3 regions of the Erwinia sorbitola genome follow, and region 3 is predicted to be linked to each of the others. Evidence: predicted binding sites of a transcription regulator. Region 3 holds the regulator's gene; each other region holds the start of a gene.
What was found. The regulator CRP, encoded in region 3, controls carbon source genes, mostly activating them, when cyclic AMP is high. The targets are predictions, from matches to a motif close to ATGTGANNNNNNTCACAT.
Positions count from the first base shown of each region.

Region 1: the regulator CRP is predicted to act here: its motif matches at 1,646-1,663, upstream of GN242_RS04815 (nucleoside-specific channel-forming protein Tsx).
Region 2: the regulator CRP is predicted to act here: its motif matches at 1,297-1,314, upstream of udp (uridine phosphorylase).

Region 1 is NZ_CP046509.1:1,072,071-1,075,202, forward strand. Features, by position in the region: gene speG (spermidine N1-acetyltransferase) at 1-466, opposite strand, end outside; gene GN242_RS04815 (nucleoside-specific channel-forming protein Tsx) at 577-1,443, opposite strand; gene GN242_RS04820 (DUF4056 domain-containing protein) at 1,854-2,996, opposite strand; gene GN242_RS04825 (BamA/TamA family outer membrane protein) at 2,996-3,132, opposite strand, start outside.
Region 2 is NZ_CP046509.1:4,403,045-4,406,176, reverse strand. Features, by position in the region: gene metE (5-methyltetrahydropteroyltriglutamate--homocysteine S-methyltransferase) at 1-236, shown strand, start outside; gene GN242_RS19955 (dienelactone hydrolase family protein) at 297-1,133, opposite strand; gene udp (uridine phosphorylase) at 1,438-2,199, shown strand; gene rmuC (DNA recombination protein RmuC) at 2,506-3,132, shown strand, end outside.
Region 3 is NZ_CP046509.1:381,658-384,789, reverse strand. Features, by position in the region: gene GN242_RS01635 (amidohydrolase) at 1-194, opposite strand, end outside; gene GN242_RS01630 (OsmC family protein) at 480-887, opposite strand; gene crp (cAMP-activated global transcriptional regulator CRP) at 1,254-1,886, shown strand; gene GN242_RS01620 (YccS/YhfK family putative transporter) at 1,944-3,132, shown strand, end outside.

The DNA.
Region 1 (3,132 bases), 690 kb from region 3:
TGATAAAGAATTCGTGGATCAGCTCGCCTTCAATTTCAAAACCCAGCTTGCGGTAAATATGTATCGCTCTCTCATTCTCTTTATCGACAATCAGATAGAGTTTGTAGAGGTTGAGCACGGAAAATCCGTAATCCATCGCCAGTTTCGCCGCCTTGCTGCCCAGCCCTTTTCCCTGATGGCTGGGGGCAATAATGATCTGAAACTCTGCGCGGCGATGGATATGATTGATCTCCACCAGTTCAACCAGCCCGGCGTTACATCCATCGTGTTCCACCATAAAGCGGCGTTCGCTCTGGTCGTGGATATGCTTGTCGTAAAGATCGGACAGCTCCACAAATGCCTCATACGGCTCTTCAAACCAGTAGCGCATCACGCTGGCATTATTATCCAGCTGGTGGACAAACCGCAGATCTTCACGCTCCAGCGGGCGCAGTTTTACGCTGTTATCAACATACCTGGCAGACATAAAAATTCCTTTTAGCAAAAGCAACATTGCCCGGAGAGTATAACGGTTTATCACGGCCAAAAAAAACGCGCCCTGAGGCGCGTTAAGTCAGTATTGGATGATACGGTCAATCAGAAGTTGTAACCGACAACCAGGTAGTAACCGAAACCATTAGATTTCACGTTAAAGTTACCTTTACCGAAGTTCAGCTCGGTGCCGTCGTTCCACTGGCCGCCGTTGTGGAAGTAACGCGCCACAAACGAGTAGTGCCAGTGGTCGTAGCCCAGCGCAAGAATGTGGCTGGAAGCAATAGAGTTACTGGTGCGCTGGTGGTTTGGATCGTCACCGAGGTCGGAGCCCCAGTCAAAGTTGGTGAACCCGATATAGGTCAGGTTGCCGCCCCACAGCTGGGTCAGTGGTACAAAGTATTTCACCTTGAAGCGGTAGCCATCCCAGCTATCTTCATTTGCTGCACCGTAGTTTTCCCACTGGTGTTTCGCATATACGTTCAGTGACAGGCCAATATCGGAATGGGTGTCGATATCGGTACCCAGACCCATGTACCAGGTATTCTGGCGGCTCGCCTTATTGTCGCCCATATCGTAGATATAGTTGTTGGCGAAATACCACTCTTTAAACGGACCAAAACCAAGGTTAGTGCCGGTCAGTTTATCAATAGAGAAGCGCGGTTCGATCTCCATAAAGAACGGAGAACCATCGTCCCATGCGCCGACATCGTTGCCATTACCGACGCCGAACACTTTTGGCACATCGATATAGCCATAAAAATCAAACCAGTCTTTTTTGGCAAAGGCTTCGTATTCAAGATACAGGTCGTTATTCAGCTGCGGCCCGAAACGGGTATGGTAGCTTCCCACTACGTTAACACTCTGATGCCACCAGTCGGAAAGGTATTCCGGGTTGCTCTCTTCAGCCATTGAAACATTGGTATAAGAAAGTGCTGCCAGTGCGCCAGCCATCATAATTTTATATTTCATTTTTTATTACCACATGCTCTGAGACCTTGCTCAACAGCCAGCGCGCTGGAGGGGTCAGGTTATCTAAGGGCGACAAATGGGTGATTATTGATAGGAAGAAAGCACCCGCCATGAATACTGCGGCAGTGTGCCGCTAACAGGTCATTAGGAAATAGAGATTGCTCACACTTGTCAAATTCTGTTTCATTTCAATTCAGCTAAAGTGTGATGTAAGTCACAAATAATCACCCGTGCCGGGAACTTTCTCAATAATTGCGGTTTTCTGCGCCTGAAAACCTAAGTAAACGGTTGCCTGCGATAAGATGGCCTGTTCAGAGGAAAATCGGTCATTCATAACGCTACCCGTGCACGCTCGCAGTCTGCTTTAAATATAAGAATTTCTTATAAAAAAGAGCGTCGCTGCGGGGGTTTTAGTTGCATCCATCCCCGAGTTGCGCCAGCGTTTTTTGGTCGGATTTTTCCGCCTGCTGCGCCAGACGGGGAAAATCATCATAGCTGTACATCAGTGAAGGGGCGGGCAGGTTAGCCATATGATTACCCTGCCAAATCTCCAGGCGGCCAAAGTGCGAAAGGGGCTGATGGCCAAAATGATCGGGCAGCGTCAGCCAAAGTTCTGGCAGCGTATCTGCCGGACGAGAGGGTAAACGCCTGTCGCTGACGCTGTAGTTGCGTAGCCTGACCAGAAACTTATCCGGCACACGGCAGTGGCTGTTCCACCATGTGCCATCCACCATATCAAAATGGAAACGTGTGGCCTGCGGGCTGACCGCCTGTAGCTGTGCCAGCGCCTGTGGGATCATTTGTGCCATCGAATGCTGATACTGACGCAGTGACGACCCCCCGCCATTATTCAGCAGGTCGGTGGCTATACGTGCGCCGATCAGATTGGAATAAAGATCTTCCGGTGAAAACGCAGAAATAGCTTCTGAGTAACCGGGAACAGACTGGAAACCATACCACTGGGCGACTTCATGCCAGGTAGCGATCTGAAACGCGAGATGTGCAGCCAGACTGACGGACAGCTGGTATCGAGCCAGTTCACTTTTTGGTGGGGAGAACCGCCATAGCCGGATGATTCGCTGCCCCAGCTCATCGTCCAACTTTATCGTGGCGGGTTGACCCAGCTGCGGCAAAATTTGATTGAATAACCACAGAGTGTTGTCCGCGGTATCGCGCACGTGGGCGAGGTCAATAAAGCCGCCTCGTCGCGTGTAGACAATGCCATCATGTTCGCTGTTGATCCCACTCAGGGTAGAGAGGATGCTGATCCAGCTGTCATTGTAGTGATGCTTCCCGGTATCATCCGGCGCGACGATATTGCCTAACTTAAATAACGGAACCGGAATACCAATAAGTTTTGCACGCACGTCATAGCCAAAGGCGCAGCACGGGCGCAGACCATTTGGCGCTGAGAGTTTAGAAATTGTTGGCCATACGCGTAACGCCTGCGTTGCCGGGTGCTCTAAATCTCCCGTCGTCATCGGCTTAAATGGCTTTGGTGAAATATGGCAGGCATTCAGCAGCAGGCTTAACAGCACCATGCACTTTTTCATCAGAAGGCTTCTCCTATCTGAAAGTAAAAGCCTGAGCTCCTCTCACCGACACCATAGTCAAAGCGCAGATTCATTCTTTTTTTAATCTCAAAACGGTAGCCTACGCCCACCGAAGGCAGCCAGCGTCCATCTATCA
Region 2 (3,132 bases), 680 kb from region 3:
AGTTCGAATACCCGAATGAAATCGGTCCCGGCGTATATGACATTCACTCGCCAAACGTTCCGAGCGTGGAGTGGATGGAAGCGCTGCTGTTGAAAGCGGCAAAACGTATCCCGACTGAGCGTCTGTGGGTGAATCCAGACTGCGGTCTGAAAACGCGCGGCTGGCCGGAAACTCGCCAGGCGCTGGCGAATATGGTTAAAGCGGCGCAGAACCTGCGCAACGCACAAAAAGCATAATTCTCTGTGTTGTTGATGTAATTGTGTAGTGCTTATTAGGGGTGCCTGGCACCCCTTTTTTTATGCTTTTGGCGCAACGCCATACTGTTTAAACCATGCCAGCATTCGCTGCCAGCCATCCCGGGCCGACTCAGCGTGATAGCTTGGGCGATAGTCGGCATTAAAGGCATGCCCGGCATCGGGATAAACAATAATTTCCGCGTCGGCATTCGCCGCCCGCAGGGCATGACGCATGGTCTCCACGCTATCCAGCGGGATGCTCTCATCCTTACCGCCGTAGAGGCCCAGAACGGGTGAATTAAGATCCACCGCAATATCCACCGGCTGCTTCTGCTGCTTCATGGTTTTTTCACCCACCAGTTTGCCATACCAGGCAACGGCGGCTTTCAGCTGCGGATTGTGCGCGGCATACAGCCAGGTAATCCGCCCGCCCCAGCAAAAACCGGTGGCAGCCATATTGCGCATATCACCGCCGTGACGCGCGGCCCAGTTAGCCACGTGGTCAAGATCGGCCAGTACCTGACTGTCCGGCACCTGGCTCACCAGTTCCTTAAAAAGAGTGGGGATATCGGTATAATCAGCAGGATCGCCCTGACGGAAGTAAAGCTCAGGTGCCACCGCCAGATAGCCTTCAGCGGCAAGGCGACGGCAGATATCGCGGATATGTTCATGAACCCCAAAAATCTCCTGAATCACCAGCACTACCGGCAACAGCCCCTCAGCATGGCGTGGTTTAGCATGGAAGGCAGGCATATTCTCACCCTGGGTGGGAATCGAGGTTTCACCCGACAGAATATCTGCGCTCTCAGTCGTTATCGTAGTCGCTGCGGTGGGAAGCGTCGCGGGCGCAAAGCCTTTATTGCTCAATTCTTGCGTCGTGTTATCGTCGGTTTTCATTCTCTTCTCCCTCTTCTCCGTGCATGCGCATAGACGATCGGCATTCAGGTTTTAACTATAGCCAGGAATGCGATGGGGCAGGCGTCGCCTCAGGATCTCATAACACCAGATAAGCCTGAACCACAGAGCCTGGGGTGTGAAAGTGACCAGAATACATATGATAATGTGACGAATGTCACTGTTACTAATGTAATTAATGCAACTTTCATTTGTATTGTCGATGTTAATCACATAAAAATTCCGCTGACTTGCTTACTATAATAGTGAGTTAACTATCCCCCGTTTCCCGTTACAGGAGTTTGAAATGGCACAGTCTGATGTTTTTCACCTTGGCTTAACGAAAGCTGATCTTCAGGGCGCCACGCTGGCGATCGTGCCGGGCGATCCGGAGCGCGTGAAGAAAATTGCCGCCCTGATGGACAATCCGGTTCATCTGGCTTCGCACCGTGAATTTACCACCTGGCGTGCCGAATTATCCGGTAAATCAGTGATAGTCTGCTCAACCGGCATCGGTGGCCCGTCCACGTCTATTGCCGTCGAAGAGCTGGCGCAGCTGGGCGTGCGTACTTTCCTGCGCGTCGGCACCACCGGAGCCATCCAGCCGAACATCAACGTCGGTGACGTGCTGGTCACTACGGGTTCTGTGCGCCTTGATGGTGCCAGCCTGCACTTTGCTCCGCTGGAGTTCCCTGCTGTGGCTGACTTTACCTGTACCACTGCGCTGGTTGAGGCGGCTAAAGCGGCGGGAGCCACCACCCATATTGGTGTTACCGCTTCGTCGGATACCTTCTACCCGGGCCAGGAGCGTTACGACACCTTCTCCGGACGTGTGGTCAGCCGCTTCCAGAACTCGATGAAAGAGTGGCAGCAGATGGGCGTGCTGAACTATGAGATGGAATCAGCCACGCTGCTTACCATGTGTGCCAGCCAGGGGCTGCGTGCCGGGATGGTAGCCGGAGTGATTGTGAACCGTACCCAGCAGGAAATCCCTGATGCGGAAACCATGAAACGCACCGAAAGCGATGCGGTGAAGATCGTTGTCGATGCTGCCCGTCGTCTGATCTAAGCTTTCTTACTCTGTCGGCCGTGCTCACGCGCGGCCTGCAACCCCCTTCATCCGCTGTCATTAAATTCAGATCCTCCGCGACAATTCTCACAGTGCCTTTCACTTCGTAATTTTTTATCTGGACATTCATACAGTGCGCCTCTATTTTTGCCCTGTTAAGCCCTTCATACTTCAAGCTGCTTGGGTGTTGGCTGCGCTCACTCATCCTGGTCACATAGTTTTTCTATGCTCCCGGGGATTCACTCGCTTGCCGCCTACAAGCAACTCGAATTATTTTGGGTATAGGGTTTGATCAGGAGAAGCAGGGTGGATGCAACAGTCATATACGGCGTAGGTTCTGGTCTGGTCGGTTTACTGGCGGGGTGGTTAATCGCAGGGATCCGCAGCCAGCAGCAGCTGGCAAATGGTGAAACTGAACGGCGTCTGCTTCAGCAGTCGGTAGAGCAGGCCGGATCTGAGCGTCAGCGCCAGCAGCAGCAGCTTGATGCGCTACTCCTCACGCAAAAACAGAATGAGCAGGAGCTGCGCCAGCTGCATGGTTCGCTGGCGGCGGCCGGAGAGAAGCTTCATCATCTTGATCACTGGCGCAGTGAAACCGAGCAGTTAACGCGCGAGCTGCGTAATCAGCTGGAGATCAATGCCTCGCAGGAGGCCGAACTGCGCGAGGTCACCATCCGTCTTGAAGAGACGCGCATGGCGGCGGAAGAGAAGCAGCGGCTGCTGGTCAACAGTGAACAGCGTCTTAACGCGCAGTTTGAAAATCTGGCAAACCGTATTTTTGAAAACAGCGGCCGCAGGGTGGATGAGCAAAACCGTCAAAGCCTGCACGGCCTGATCACCCCGCTGCGTGAACAGCTGGAGGGATTCCGTCGTCAGGTTCAGGAAGGTTTTGGTCAGGAAGCACGTGAGCGACACACGCTTGCCCATGAAATA
Region 3 (3,132 bases):
GGCCCGGCAAGCTCTGCCAGCACGCTATTTGGCGTCGGCCGGGTGAGGGTTAACGGGCCAAACTTTGCCAGTTCAGCGGCAACATAATCTGCCGTTCCCTGCTCATGAAAAGAGAGTTCAGCGTTTGCGTGAATATGACGCCGCCATTGCAGTACCTTTGATGTGACATCGTGAATTAAACTCTCAGTATTCATCAGTGCTCCTTGATTGGTTGCAAGGTTAAGACCACAAACCAGACAACCCGGACGTTCGTTTAACCAGCCCGCAGGCCAGCAAGAAAGAAAGCAAAACAAGGAAAAATATACTGCTGGAGTCATCCACTCGCTGTGGCGTGAAATGCGGGTAGTTACCGTTCCGCATGATGTGCAGAAAATTGGCTATCAAAGGGGACAAATCGAAACAGGGAGGGGAAGATCACGGCAAGCTGCATCAGTTTCGGGCGGCCTGATAAGACCGCCGATTGGATTAAATCATCACTATCAGGTCAGCTCTATCACTTCATAGCTGTGGGTGATCTCCACGCTTTTCCCCAGCATAATCGCCACTGAGCAATATTTCTCTGCGGAGAGATCGACCGCACGTGATACCGCTTTATCGCCCAGAGCCTTGCCGCTGACAATAAAGTGCAGGTTGATATGGGTGAAAATGCGTGGAGCCTCTTCACGGCGTTCTGACGTCAGTTTAACCTCACAGTCGGCGACATCGTTACGGCCTTTCTGCAAAATAGACACCACGTCGATAGCACTACAGCCCCCGGCCGCCATCAGCACCATTTCCATCGGGCTGGGAGCTTTATCCCCTGCATTTCCATCCATCAGAATCTGATGGCCTGAGGAGGATTCTCCCAAAAACGTCATTCCTTCAACCCACTTAACTCGTGCATGCATCGCAAAATCCTCTCATTGAACCAGTGCAGAAAGAGTACGCTGCGCTAACAAAAACGGCAACGCCGCCGTTTTACAACTATGCTGAAGCGAGACAACAGAAGACAGTCTTGTAAAGCTGTGCTACAAACGAGGCTGCAATATTTTACTGGCATGAGAATGCACAGTAAAAACGGGACGACAGCTCGAGCCATGCTCCTAACAGAGGCCCGTACAAATTTCCTATGGGAACGCTTGACTATTTCAACGCCTGGCAGGGATTTAGCCCTGTATATCCAGCCTCCTCGCGCAGCAGTTCGGCGGCAACGCCTCTGTCACTCGTAGATGAAGGGTATATTTAGGCACGATTACAACAGAGGATAACAGCGAATGGTTCTCGGCAAACCGCAAACAGACCCTACTCTCGAATGGTTCCTGTCTCATTGCCATATTCACAAATATCCATCCAAAAGCACTCTGATTCATCAGGGTGAGAAGGCGGAAACCCTCTACTATATCGTTAAAGGATCGGTAGCGGTGTTAATCAAGGATGAAGAAGGCAAAGAGATGATCCTCTCCTACCTCAACCAGGGCGACTTTATTGGCGAACTGGGTCTCTTTGAAGAGGGGCAGGAGCGTAGTGCGTGGGTACGTGCGAAAACAGCCTGTGAAGTGGCTGAAATTTCCTATAAAAAATTCCGTCAGTTGATTCAGGTGAATCCTGACATTCTGATGCGCCTGTCTTCACAGATGGCGCGTCGCCTGCAAGTCACCTCAGAGAAAGTGGGTAACTTAGCTTTCCTTGATGTGACCGGACGCATCGCCCAGACGTTACTGAATCTGGCGAAACAACCGGATGCCATGACTCACCCGGATGGTATGCAGATTAAAATCACCCGTCAGGAGATCGGCCAGATCGTCGGCTGCTCCCGTGAAACCGTAGGTCGTATTCTGAAAATGCTGGAAGATCAGAACCTGATCTCCGCACATGGTAAAACCATCGTTGTTTACGGCACACGTTAACCGGCTCTGAACCCACGGCGCGACCCCCTGTCGCGCCGTTTTTATTTGGTGTGGCTCATGTGGCGGAGAATCATCTATCATCCCGAAGTGAACTATGCACTCAGGCAGACGCTGGTGCTCTGTTTACCTGTGGCGATCGGCTGGATGCTCGGCCATCTGCAAAACGGCCTGCTGTTCTCTTTAGTTCCTGCCTGCTGTAACAATGCTGGTCTTGATACCCCGCACAAGCGTTTCTTTAAACGCCTGATCGTCGGAGGCTGCCTGTTTGCCTTCAGCAGCTTTTTGATTCAATACGCTGGTGCCGAAGGGGTTCCCCTACCGCTGATCCTGCTGGTGATGGCGCTACTGCTTGGCGTCACCGGTGAGATCAGCCCGCTGCACGCACGTCTGCTTCCCGCATCGCTGATTGCCGCTATCTTCACCCTCAGCCTGGCCGGACGCATGCCAATGTGGCAGCCGCCGCTGCTCTATATTCTTGGCACTGTCTGGTACGGCGCTTTTAACTGGTTCTGGTTCAGGCTGTGGAAAGAGCAGCCGATGCGTGAAACACTCAGCCTGCTGTATCGGGAACTTGCCGACTATTGCGAAGCCAAATATAGCCTGCTTACCCGGCTTACCGACCCGCAAACTGCCTTGCCACCGCTGCTGGCGCGCCAGCAAAAAGCCGTCGATCTGATTAATACCTGCTACCAACAGATGCATATGCTTTCGGCCAGCCGCGATAGCCACTACCAGCGTCTGACACGGGCATTTCAGGTGGCGCTTGATTTACAGGAGCATATAGCGGTCAGCCTGCATCAGCCGGAGGAGGTGCAGAAGCTGGTGGAGCAGAGCCACGCCGAGGCGGTGATCCGCTGGAATGCGCAAACCATCGCCGCCCGCCTGCGCGTGCTGGCCGACGACATTCTCTACCACCGTTTTCCAGAGCGTTTCACCATGGAGAAACAGCTTCAGGCACTGGAGAAGATCTCCCGTCAGCATCCGGATAATCCGGTCGGCCACTTCTGCTACTACCACTTCAGCCGCATCGCCCGCGTGCTGCGTACCCAGCGTCCACTGTACCGCCGTGACCTGATGGCCGATCGCCAGCGCCGCCTGCCGCTGCTTCCTGCGTTGAAAAATTACCTGTCGTTAAAATCTTCAGCCCTGCGCACTGCCGCGCGTTATGCGGTGATGCTGGCCTTTGCCAGTTCACTGGCGCTGTTCTTCAACCTGCCAAAACCTTACTGGGTACTGATGACAGTGA